Regions from separate parts of the Yinghuangia sp. YIM S09857 genome, predicted to be linked through region 2. Evidence: riboswitches for the same ligand, from Rfam matches in the RefSeq annotation. Region 2 holds a riboswitch; each other region holds the start of a gene.

Region 1 (3,272 bases), 180 kb from region 2:
AGGCTTCGCGCGCCATGTGCCGACGTTGCGGACGGTACGTACGCGCCGATCCAGCGCGCCAGTTCGTCGAACACTCGGGCGCGCACCTCGGGGCCCGAGAGCGTCAGATCGTGCATGCCGCCGGGCACGCGCACGATGGTGACGTGCGGCCCGATGCGCGGCGCCAGCAGCGCGATGCGGTCCGCGTTCAACACCGCGTCGGCGGTGTGCAGCCCTTCGTGCCACACGCGCCCGTCCACGCTGGCGGTCGACGACATCGCCAACACCGGGCAGTCGACGGCGAGTCCGCGCGCGACGGCGCGGTGGCCGCGGTGCACGGCGGCCACCCAGCCCGCGTACGGCGCGATGCCCTCGATGGCCTTCCACGTCGGGTCGAACTCCCACTCGCCGTGGTGCCCGGCGTGCAGGCTCTGGCCGTAGCCGCCGCCGAGACCGCCGGGCAGGGGGCGCTGCGAGACGTAGTGGCGCGCCGCGTGCACGGCGCGCACGCCCACGGTCCGCGCCACGAGCGGGGCGTTCAGGTCGAGGAACGCGCTGTTCAGGAACAGCCCGTCGACAATCCCGCGCCCGGCGCGGTGGTGCGCCCACAGGGCCGCGATCAGGCCGCCGGTCGAATGGCCGTTCACCAGCAGCGTGTCGTGGCCCTCGGTGTCGCGCACGATCTGCGCGGCCAGGTCCAGTTCCTCGGCGTAGCGGCCGAGGTCGTCGATGTAGTTGGTGCGGCGGTGCGGGCGGATCGAGCGGCCGTACGAGCGCAGGTCGAGGGCGTAGAAGTCGAAGCCGAGCGCGGTGAACCGGTCGGCCAGGTGGGTCTGGAAGAAGTAGTCGTTGAACCCGTGGACGTACAGCACCGCGCGCCGGGTCGGAACGTCCGCGCGCCGCCGGACCAGGGTCGCGACGGCCTCGCCTTCGGCGTCGTCGCGGAGGCGGAGCGTCGCGCTCTCGTAGGGGGCGCCGAGGACGTCGGGAGCGTAGTCGGGGACGAGGCCGGGGTCTTCCATGGGGGCAGTCTGCCATCGCGGCGGGCGGGGTCGGATCAGGCGCGGGGGCGTGTGAGAGGCTGTCGCCCGACAGCAGGGAAGGAATCCGGTGCGACACCGGAGCGGTCCCGCCACTGTGACCGGAAGGCCAGGCCCGACCGGCGCGCCGACTCGTTCGACGCGTCCGCGTGCGGGGCATGAGCCCTCCGGGAGCCAGACACTTCCGGCTGTCCGGGCCCGTGCCGCGGGCCCGCCACCTACCAGGGCGTGGACACCCGAGGGAGGCCGACAGCCCATGTCGCCGCGCATACCGTGCCGTTCCCGGAGCCTGGCGGTTCGCCGGTGACCGCCGGGTACCCGTTCTCCGCCGTCGTCGGACTCGCCGACCTGCGCCTCGCCCTCCTGCTCAACGCCGTGTCGCCCGGCGTCGGCGGCGTGCTGGTGCGCGGGGAGAAGGGGACCGCGAAGTCGACCGTCGTACGGGCGCTCGCGGCGCTGCTACCGGACACCGCCACGGTGTCCGGCTGCCGCTTCGCCTGCGACCCCGCGGCCCCCGACACCGCCTGCCCCGACGGCCCGCACGACCAGGACGGGCCGGGCGAGGTGCGCCGGGCCCGACTGGTCGAACTCCCGGTCGGCGCCTCCGAGGACCGCCTCGTCGGATCCCTCGACCTGGAGCGCGCGCTGGCCGAGGGAGTCAAGGCGTACGAACCAGGACTGCTCGCCGCAGCCCACCGGGGGCTGCTGTACGTGGACGAGGTCAACCTGCTGCACGACCACCTGGTGGACCTGCTCCTCGACGCGGCGGCGATGGGCACCGCGCATGTGGAGCGCGAGGGCGTCTCGGTGCGGCACGCCGCGCGGTTCATCCTCGTCGGCACGATGAACCCGGAAGAGGGGGAACTGCGGCCGCAGTTGCTCGACCGCTTCGGTCTCACGGTGGAGGTCGCCGCGAGCCGCGAGCCGCGCGAACGGGCCGAGGTGGTGCGGCGCAGGCTGCGGTACGAGGCCGACCCGGAGGGTTTCGCACGCGGATGGGAGCACGAAGACGCGGCGCTCGCGGAGCGCATCAGGAGCGCGCGGGCGCTGCTGCCGGACGTCGTGTTGCCGGACGCGGAACTTGAGCGGATCGCGCGCGTGTGCGCGGCCTTCGAGGTCGACGGGCTGCGAGCCGACCTGGTCACGGCCCGGACGGCGATGGCGCTGGCCGCGTGGGACGGGCGTACGGAGGTCGGGGCAGGTGACGTCCGGCAGGCGGCGCGGCTGGCACTGCCGCACCGGCGGCGCCGAAATCCCTTCGACGCGCCGGGTCTTGACGAGGACAGGTTGGACGAGGCGCTGTCGGAGGAGCCGGGGGAGGTTGAGGGGTCGGACAGGCCGGGCGACGGCCCTGGGCCGGACGCCGATGCGGGCCGGAATCCGGACACCGACCCCGACCCCGATCCCGACCCCGACCCGGACGGCGGGCCCGACGGACCGGGTCCCGACGGGGGGCCGGGGGGCGGGGGAGCGCCGCCGGCCCCGCGGCCTGATTCCGGCGCAGGCGCGGACGCCACCTCCACGGCCCCGCTCGACGTGACACCACCGCCAACCGAACACCCGCGCTCCGCCCCGGAATCCGCAGCCGCCGCCGAGCAGCCGGCCGTAGCCGCGGCCGAGCCCTACCGTGCCCGGCTCATCGCCGTGCCCGGCCTCGGCCACGGCGCGGCGGGCCGGCGGTCGCGCGCCGAGACCGGGACCGGCCGTACGACCAGGGAGCGCCGGCCAACGGGGGCCCGCGCGGGGCACCTGCACCTGGCGGGCACCGTACGCGCCGCCGCGCCGCACCAGATCGCGCGCGGGCGACGCGGCCCGGGGCTCGTCGTGCGGCGCGACGACCTGCGCGAGGCGGTCCGCGAGGGCCGTGAAGGCAATCTCGTGCTCTTCGTCGTGGACGCGTCCGGCTCGATGGCCGCCCGCGCGCGCATGCGCGCAGTAAAGGGTGCGGTGCTCTCACTGTTGCTGGACGCGTACCAGCGGCGCGACAAGGTGGGGCTGGTGACCTTCCGGGGATCCGGCGCCGAACTCGCGTTGCCGCCCACGTCGTCGGTCGAGGCGGGCGCGGCGCGGCTGGCCGCGCTGCCGACGGGCGGGCGTACGCCGCTCGCGGCCGGGCTGCTGCGCGCGCACGAGGCGTTGCGCGTCGAGCGCTTGCGCGACCCCCGGAGACGTCCGCTTGTCGTCGTGGTGACGGACGGGCGCGCGACGCACGGCCGCGACGCGCTCGGCGAAGCGCGGCGCGCCGCCGGGTTG
Region 2 (3,272 bases):
CCTGCCGGGTCGGCGGGACGCAGGGCTCCGCGGCCCCCGGCTCCGCGCGGGCGCCGCAACCGTCAGGTGTGCGTCTTCACCTCCTGGTGCGCCACGCAGTCGTCAGGCGCGTGCGCCCGCACGGGCGACCTGACGGGCGACCTGACGGGCGATCAACTTCAGGGCAGGCAGAACCTCACGCAAGCCGAGCCGGACCGGTTGGGTGTGGCACAGCAGATCCGTCGCACCGGGGAGCCCCGGGTCGCGAGCCAGGACGGCGGCGACACGGTCGGGAGCGCCGTACGCGAACGCCCCGGCGTCCAAATACCCCTCCGCATCGAAGCCCTGCGGGTAGCGACCGGTGCGGATGCCCTCCTCGACCCAGCCCCGCAAACGCGGTACGAGGACGTCACGGGCGCTGTCGTCCGACTCGGACGGAAACACCGGGCGCGACACGGCTATTCGCGGCACGTGACTGGTCCGTTCCATGGTGGCGCGGTAGTTGTCGGCGAGCCGCGCGTATTCGGCGTCCTGTTTGTGCGGGCCTTCGGGACCCGGCCCGCGGCGCCCGTACATGATCCCGAGCCCGAGACGCGCCGCACGCTCCACGCCGGCCGCGGAGCCGGTGCCCAGCCAGACGCGCCCGGACAGTCCCGGTGCGGGAGGTGACAGACGTGCGCCGCCGGCGAGCTCGCGGCCGTCGAGGGCGTCGAGGAGCACGGGGAGCAGATTGTCCAGCACTTGGTGGCGGCGATCGTGGTCGAGCGCGAACGCGCGGGAGGCCACCGCGTCGGCCCCCGCCCCGATGCCGAGTTCGAGGCGGCCACCGCTCAACGCGTCGACCACGGCGGCATCTTCGGCGAGCCGAAGGGCGCTCTCGGCAGGGCCGACAACGACGGCGGTGCCCAGACGGATGCGACTCGTGTGCTCCGCGACGGCAGCGAGGAGCACCAGCGGCGCCGGCAGCAAACCACCCTGCGCACCGAAGTGATGCTGCGCCACCCAGAAGCTGTGGAACCCGAACTCCTCTGCTGCGACCGCGAGTTCAATGGTCTCCCGGTAGACCTGCCGCGTTGGGGCGTCCGCCGAGACGTGAGTGATCCAACCAAGGCGGGGCAGGCCGTGGGGCCGGTGGTGCATAGGCGTTCCCAGGATCGTGGCGCGAGGAACAGTGCCACGCGGCGCAGCGGAAGACGGCACGGGGATGGGCGGAAACGGACCGTGGATGCGAGAGCGTACCGACCACTCACCGGACGTCCGCCACAAGCCCCCGGTGTGGCGGCACAGCTGTCGTGCGCGAGGCGGGCCCGGAGAAGGTGACAAGACCCCTTTGTCCTCCTGCCCATTCAGGAAGCCGTGCGCGCCTGCGATCCGTCGAGTCGGGTGGGGAGTCTCCTGTATCGCGGACGGCCCGGATACGTGGTTCGTGCCGGCTGTCCGCGGTCATGGCGCGGACTGGACGTGGTCGATTCCGCTTCAGTGTTCCGCCGCCCGGTCCGCGCGTGTGTCACCCGCACGGCCCGCCGTCCGCGAGCAGGGTGCCACGCGCCCCGCGTGCCGTTCGCGGGATCCGGGCCGCTACCGTGGTGGGCGCATCGGTTCGCCCTTCGCCTTGTGCGGGAGGGCGTCGCAAGAGGGAACCCGGTGGGAATCCGGGACTGCCCCGCAGCGGTGAGCGGGAACGACCGCCGTCATGAGCACTGGACCGCACGTGGTCCGGGAAGCGACGGCCAGTAGGTCCGGGCCTGATGCCTCGTTCGGGGGACGAGGCGATGTGCCCGGGGGCCCGCGAGTCCGAAGACCTGCCGACGCCCGTACGCGGCATGCGTGCGGTTCCAGCCGGGCCCCGAGGGCGGGTCGTGCGGAGGCCGTTCGGCCGTGCGCTCGCTTGCTCTCCGGTTCCGGTGCCCGGAACTCGCGAAGGAGAGCGCCATGGCATCCCCCGACAGACCCGCGTCCGCGTTCGGCGGCCGCGTGCGCCGCCGAATGTCCGCGGCGGCCCGCCGCACACGCTTGGCCGCGGCCTCCGCCGCCGCGCTGGCCGTGCTGGCCACCGGGTGCGGCGGCGGTGACGATCCCGCGGCGAAGCCGCCCGGGGGCGCCGCCGAGAAGCCGCTGACGATCTACAACTCCTACCCGATCGCCGGCCTCGACCCCGTCGGCACCGGGACCAACTGGCTGTTCGACTGGGGCGTCGCGGAGAACCTGATGGAGGCGGGCGAGGACGGCGTCGTCCGGCCGTGGCTCGCGCAATCCGTGGTCCAGACTTCGCCCACCGAATGGCGGATCACGCTGCGTCCCGGTCTGACCTTCCAGAACGGCAAGCCCGTCGACGCCGCCGCCGTCGACGCGGCGCTCACCCGCCAGATCGCCAAGTCGAAGGCGGTACGCACCTACCTGGCCGAGGGCACGGCCGTACGCGCCACCGGGCCGCTCGACCTGGTCCTCACCACGCCCGCCCCCAACGCCGCCGTGCCCGCCGCGCTCGCCGCTCGCGACACGTCGTTGCAGATCTACGACACCGAGGCGGTCGAGGCCGCGGGCGGGAACTCCGCGAAGATCGTGAACTCGGGTGCGTTCACCGGCCCTTACGCGATTACCTCGTGGAGTCCCGACCTCCTCGGACTGACGCGGTACGACAAGTACTGGGCCGGCAGGCCCAAACTCCCGGCCGTGACGGTCAAGGTGGTCCCCGACGAGCAGGCCCGCATCGCGGGTGTGCAGTCGGGCGAAGCCCAACTCGCCTTCTACCCCTCGCCGGACGCCGGCCTCACACTCGCCGGGCGTACCGACGCGGCGCTCAAGACCTCGCCCAAGGCGCTCCAGGCGCTGCTGATCGACATGAACCTCACGGCCGCGCCGTTCGACGACGCGCGGGTGCGGCGTGCGTTCGCGCGGGCCATCGACTACCGCGAGTTGGGCGAGGACGTCGCCGAGGGCTCGTTCGCCACCGCGACCGGGCTCTACCCCGAGGGCTACCCGTACGCGGTCCCCACCCAGCGCACGGACATCGTCGAGGCGAACCGCCTTCTGGACGAGGCCGGTTGGCTCAAGGGCGGCGACGGGATCCGGAGCCGGGACGGCAAGCGCCTGACGGTCCGCTTCGTCACGCAGGCGCAGGGCCCGGAGACGAACGCCTTGGCCGTCGTCATCAAGTCCCAGGTCGCGAAGGCCGGTTTCGACCTCCGGATCGTGAACGCCGAGGACTCGGCCCGGACGAAGTCCGACCTCGGGGCCTGGGAGGCGTCCATCGGTCTGAACGGTTCGCTGTCCGGAACCGCCGACCCGATCCA
Region 3 (3,272 bases), on a different contig from region 2:
GACCACCGTCGGCCCGTGGGCGGCCCCGGCTTCCACGGCGGCGAGGCGGACGCCCTCGGGCGAGACGACCTCGAAGCGGCGGGCTCCCGGGAGTTCGTACAGCGAGGTCACGCCGACTCCTTCGGGACGGTGGGAAGCCCGGCGGCCGACATCTGGTCCGGAGCCGGTCCGGGCGCCGCGACCACGGGCACGGGCACGGCGGTGACCCCCGGGAACCCGGGCGCGGATCCGGTGGCCGCCGTGCCCTGGATTCCGCGGTCGGCCCAGCGGTGCACGTGTGGGAGGTCGTCGTCCAGCCAGTACGCGTGCCCGTCGTCCTCGACGACCAGCAACTCCTCGAACTTCGCTCCCACGCCCCGGAATCCGACGTGCGGCTCGACCGCCCACAGGCCGGGGGTCGCCGGATGGTCGGACAGTCTGCGGTGGTTCCACAGCGGCGACCAGCCCTCGCGGTGGCCGCGCAGTCCGTCGTGCAGCAGGCCGCGCAGCGCGCGCATGCCGAACCCGAAGGCGTGCGGCCGCAGTCGGGCGTCGGAGACCTTGTCCACACGGTGCGCGATGACCCCGAACGGGTAGGCGCGATGCCGGTTCTCGTAGCCCTGGCGGGCCATCAGGGCGTCGACGTCCAAATAGATCTGACGCAGCGTCCGACCGGCCTGCACGGCTTCGAGGATGAACGCGCGGTGCGCCGCGAGGTCGTCGAGGAGGCGGTCCACGACGGGGTTCGGGCCGAGCGACGTCGTGTACCCGATGTCGGCCGTGCAGCCGTCGAACACCGGGGCCACGTCGAGGATGAACGGCATGCCCTCGGCGAGCCGCCGGTTGGTCGCGAAGAACTGGTGCGGGACCTTGAAGCCGGTGAACGCGGTGCGGTCGCCGAACCACGCGAACGGCAGGTGCAGCCAGTCGCGTACGCCGTGTTCGACGAGCCACTGCCGCATCATCGCGGTGGCTTCGCGCTCGGTCGTGCCGGGGCGCAGGCGCGCCGCGACCGCCTCCGCGCAGTCGTAGGCCAGGCGTTGCGCGACGCGGAAGCCGTCGAGGTCGGCACCGGTCATGCCGGACGCGCCGACGGGTCCGCCCGAGGCGGCCGCAGAAGCCTTGCCGGCCGATCCGGCCGATCCGGCCGAAGGAGCCGAACCGCCCCTGCCGACCGGGCCGGTCGAGCCGATGGGTGGGTCCGTAAGCGGGGTCGCCATGCCGACCGCCTTTCGGAGAGGTGAACCGTGCGGGAACGGGGCGCGAAGCGCGCGAGCACGCGGCGAGCGGCCCAGGCGGAGGTCCGGACAGAAGGTGTTACCCGGGGTAACATACCTGGCTCCCGGGCGGGACGGAACCCCTCGCGCCGCGACGCGTGCCGCGCGACACGCCGAACACAACCACTGGTGGTTCGCGTCGGGGGTACCCACTACATATATGCTCCTGCTCGCAGCGAGTTCACCTGCTCCGCGCTGTCGGGGCAGGTGGCGAAAAGGTGCTGATGTCGTGTCATGCGGCATTGATCCTTTGAAGAGGGAACCCGGGTGCGAGCACTCGCGACACGTCGCGGCGCGCGTACGCCAAGCCGGGACTGCCCCCGCAGCGGTGAGCGGGAACGACCGCCGTCACCAAGCACTCCGGCCCCGGCCGGGGGAAGCGACGGCCACTAGGAACTCCGCGCTCCGGCACACCCGTGGTGTGCCGGTGCCCGGCATGCCCGCGAGTCCGAAGACCTGCTCGCCGCCCGTGCCCGCCCCCTGTCAGGCGGCGCACGGTGGTCACCGCATTTCGAGCTCGCGAGGAGAGAGCCCGTGACCGTCATGGACAGCGCGATTCCGCGCGCCCAGAACCACCCGGTATCAACCGGTTTGTCGGCATCCCCGGCGGACCCTGCCGCCGCCCTCGCCGCCACCGTCGCCGTCGTCGAGGCCCTCGCCGACGACCTCCACGACGTCGACCCGCGGCGCGTCGCCACCCGGGCCCTCGCCGGACTCCACACCGGAGCCACGGACGCCGAACGCGACGCCCTCGTCGTCCGCACCGCGGCCGAACTCATCGCCGAGGAACCCGAGTACTCCCGCCTCGCCGCCCGCCTCCTGGCCCGCACCATCGACGCCGAGGTCCGCACCCACGGCATCGCCGGCTTCAGCTCCGGCATCGCCCTCGGCCACACCGAAGGCCTCGTCGGCGACGAGACCGCCGCCTTCGTCGCCGCACACGCAGCGGAACTCGACGCCGCCGTAGACCCGTCCGCCGACCGCCGCTTCGAGTACTTCGGCCTGCGAACCGTCTACGACCGCTACCTCCTGCGTCACCCCGTCAACCGCGCCGTCGTCGAGACCCCGCAGCATTTCCTGATGCGCGTAGCCTGCGGCCTCGCCAAGACCGCCCCCGAGGCCGTCGGCTTCTACCGCCTCATGTCCTCCCTCGCCTACCTGCCCAGCTCCCCGACCCTCTTCAACTCCGGCACGCGCCACACCCAGATGTCCTCCTGCTACCTGCTCGACTCCCCGCAGGACAACATCGAGTCCATCTACGACATGTACGGCCGCATCGCCCGCCTCTCCAAGTTCGCCGGCGGCATCGGCGTCGCCTGGTCCCGCATCCGCTCCCGAGGCGCCCTCATCCGCGGCACCAACGGCCACTCCAACGGCATCGTCCCCTGGCTCAACACCCTCGACGCCTCGGTCCAAGCGGTCAACCAGTGCTTCGCCCCCGAGACGCCGGTGTTCACCGCCGACGGCCCCAAGGCCATCGGCGACGTGCAGATCGGCGATCTGGTGCTCGGCATCTCCGGCGAATACCGCGCGGTGGAAGGCAAGTTCGCGTACCTCCAGCGCGACCCGATGGTGCGGGTGGACGTCAAGCACGGCATCGCGCCGCTGGACGTGACGGCGGGCCACCCCTTCTACGCGGTCACCGGCGTACCCATGGAGACCACGCCGGCGCGGACGATGCGCCAGTTGCAGAAGGGCACGGTGCGCGCCGCCTGGACCGAGGCCGGGCACCTGCAAAAGGGTGACTTCGTCGCGCAGGTCATCCCGACGGAGACCGTGCCGGTCGAGGGCCTGACCGACGACGACGCCCGCCTGTACGGAATCCTGCTCGGCGACGGACACCTCGCCGCCGACGGCCGCGAATGGGGCGTCTCGGGGAACCCCGACAAGGACACCCACCTCCAGTTCGTCCGCGACTACCTCGCCGAACGCGACATCCACTATTGGGAGACCGCACGAGGGACGACGTACGCCCAGGTCCGCTGGGCCGCCGGGCGCGGCGTCACGCGTGACCTG

The links. Region 2 has a riboswitch for cobalamin ahead of ACRX5S_RS02910 (ABC transporter substrate-binding protein). Riboswitches for the same ligand answer to the same signal wherever they lie in the genome.
Region 1: it holds a riboswitch for cobalamin, as region 2 does, so the genes downstream of both, ACRX5S_RS02175 (putative cobaltochelatase) here and ACRX5S_RS02910 (ABC transporter substrate-binding protein) in region 2, are expected to answer to the same signal.
Region 3: it holds a riboswitch for cobalamin, as region 2 does, so the genes downstream of both, ACRX5S_RS10765 (ribonucleoside-diphosphate reductase subunit alpha) here and ACRX5S_RS02910 (ABC transporter substrate-binding protein) in region 2, are expected to answer to the same signal.

The regions. Positions count from the first base shown of each region.
Region 1 is NZ_JBPKBH010000001.1:500,448-503,719, forward strand. It holds gene ACRX5S_RS02170 (alpha/beta hydrolase) at 1-1,001, opposite strand, end outside; cobalamin riboswitch at 1,080-1,203, shown strand; gene ACRX5S_RS02175 (putative cobaltochelatase) at 1,323-3,272, shown strand, end outside.
Region 2 is NZ_JBPKBH010000001.1:681,744-685,015, reverse strand. It holds gene ACRX5S_RS02915 (LLM class flavin-dependent oxidoreductase) at 103-1,119, opposite strand; cobalamin riboswitch at 1,559-1,803, shown strand; gene ACRX5S_RS02910 (ABC transporter substrate-binding protein) at 1,912-3,272, shown strand, end outside.
Region 3 is NZ_JBPKBH010000004.1:421,594-424,865, forward strand. It holds gene ACRX5S_RS10755 (SDR family oxidoreductase) at 1-111, opposite strand, end outside; gene ACRX5S_RS10760 (M24 family metallopeptidase) at 108-1,199, opposite strand; cobalamin riboswitch at 1,469-1,734, shown strand; gene ACRX5S_RS10765 (ribonucleoside-diphosphate reductase subunit alpha) at 1,800-3,272, shown strand, end outside.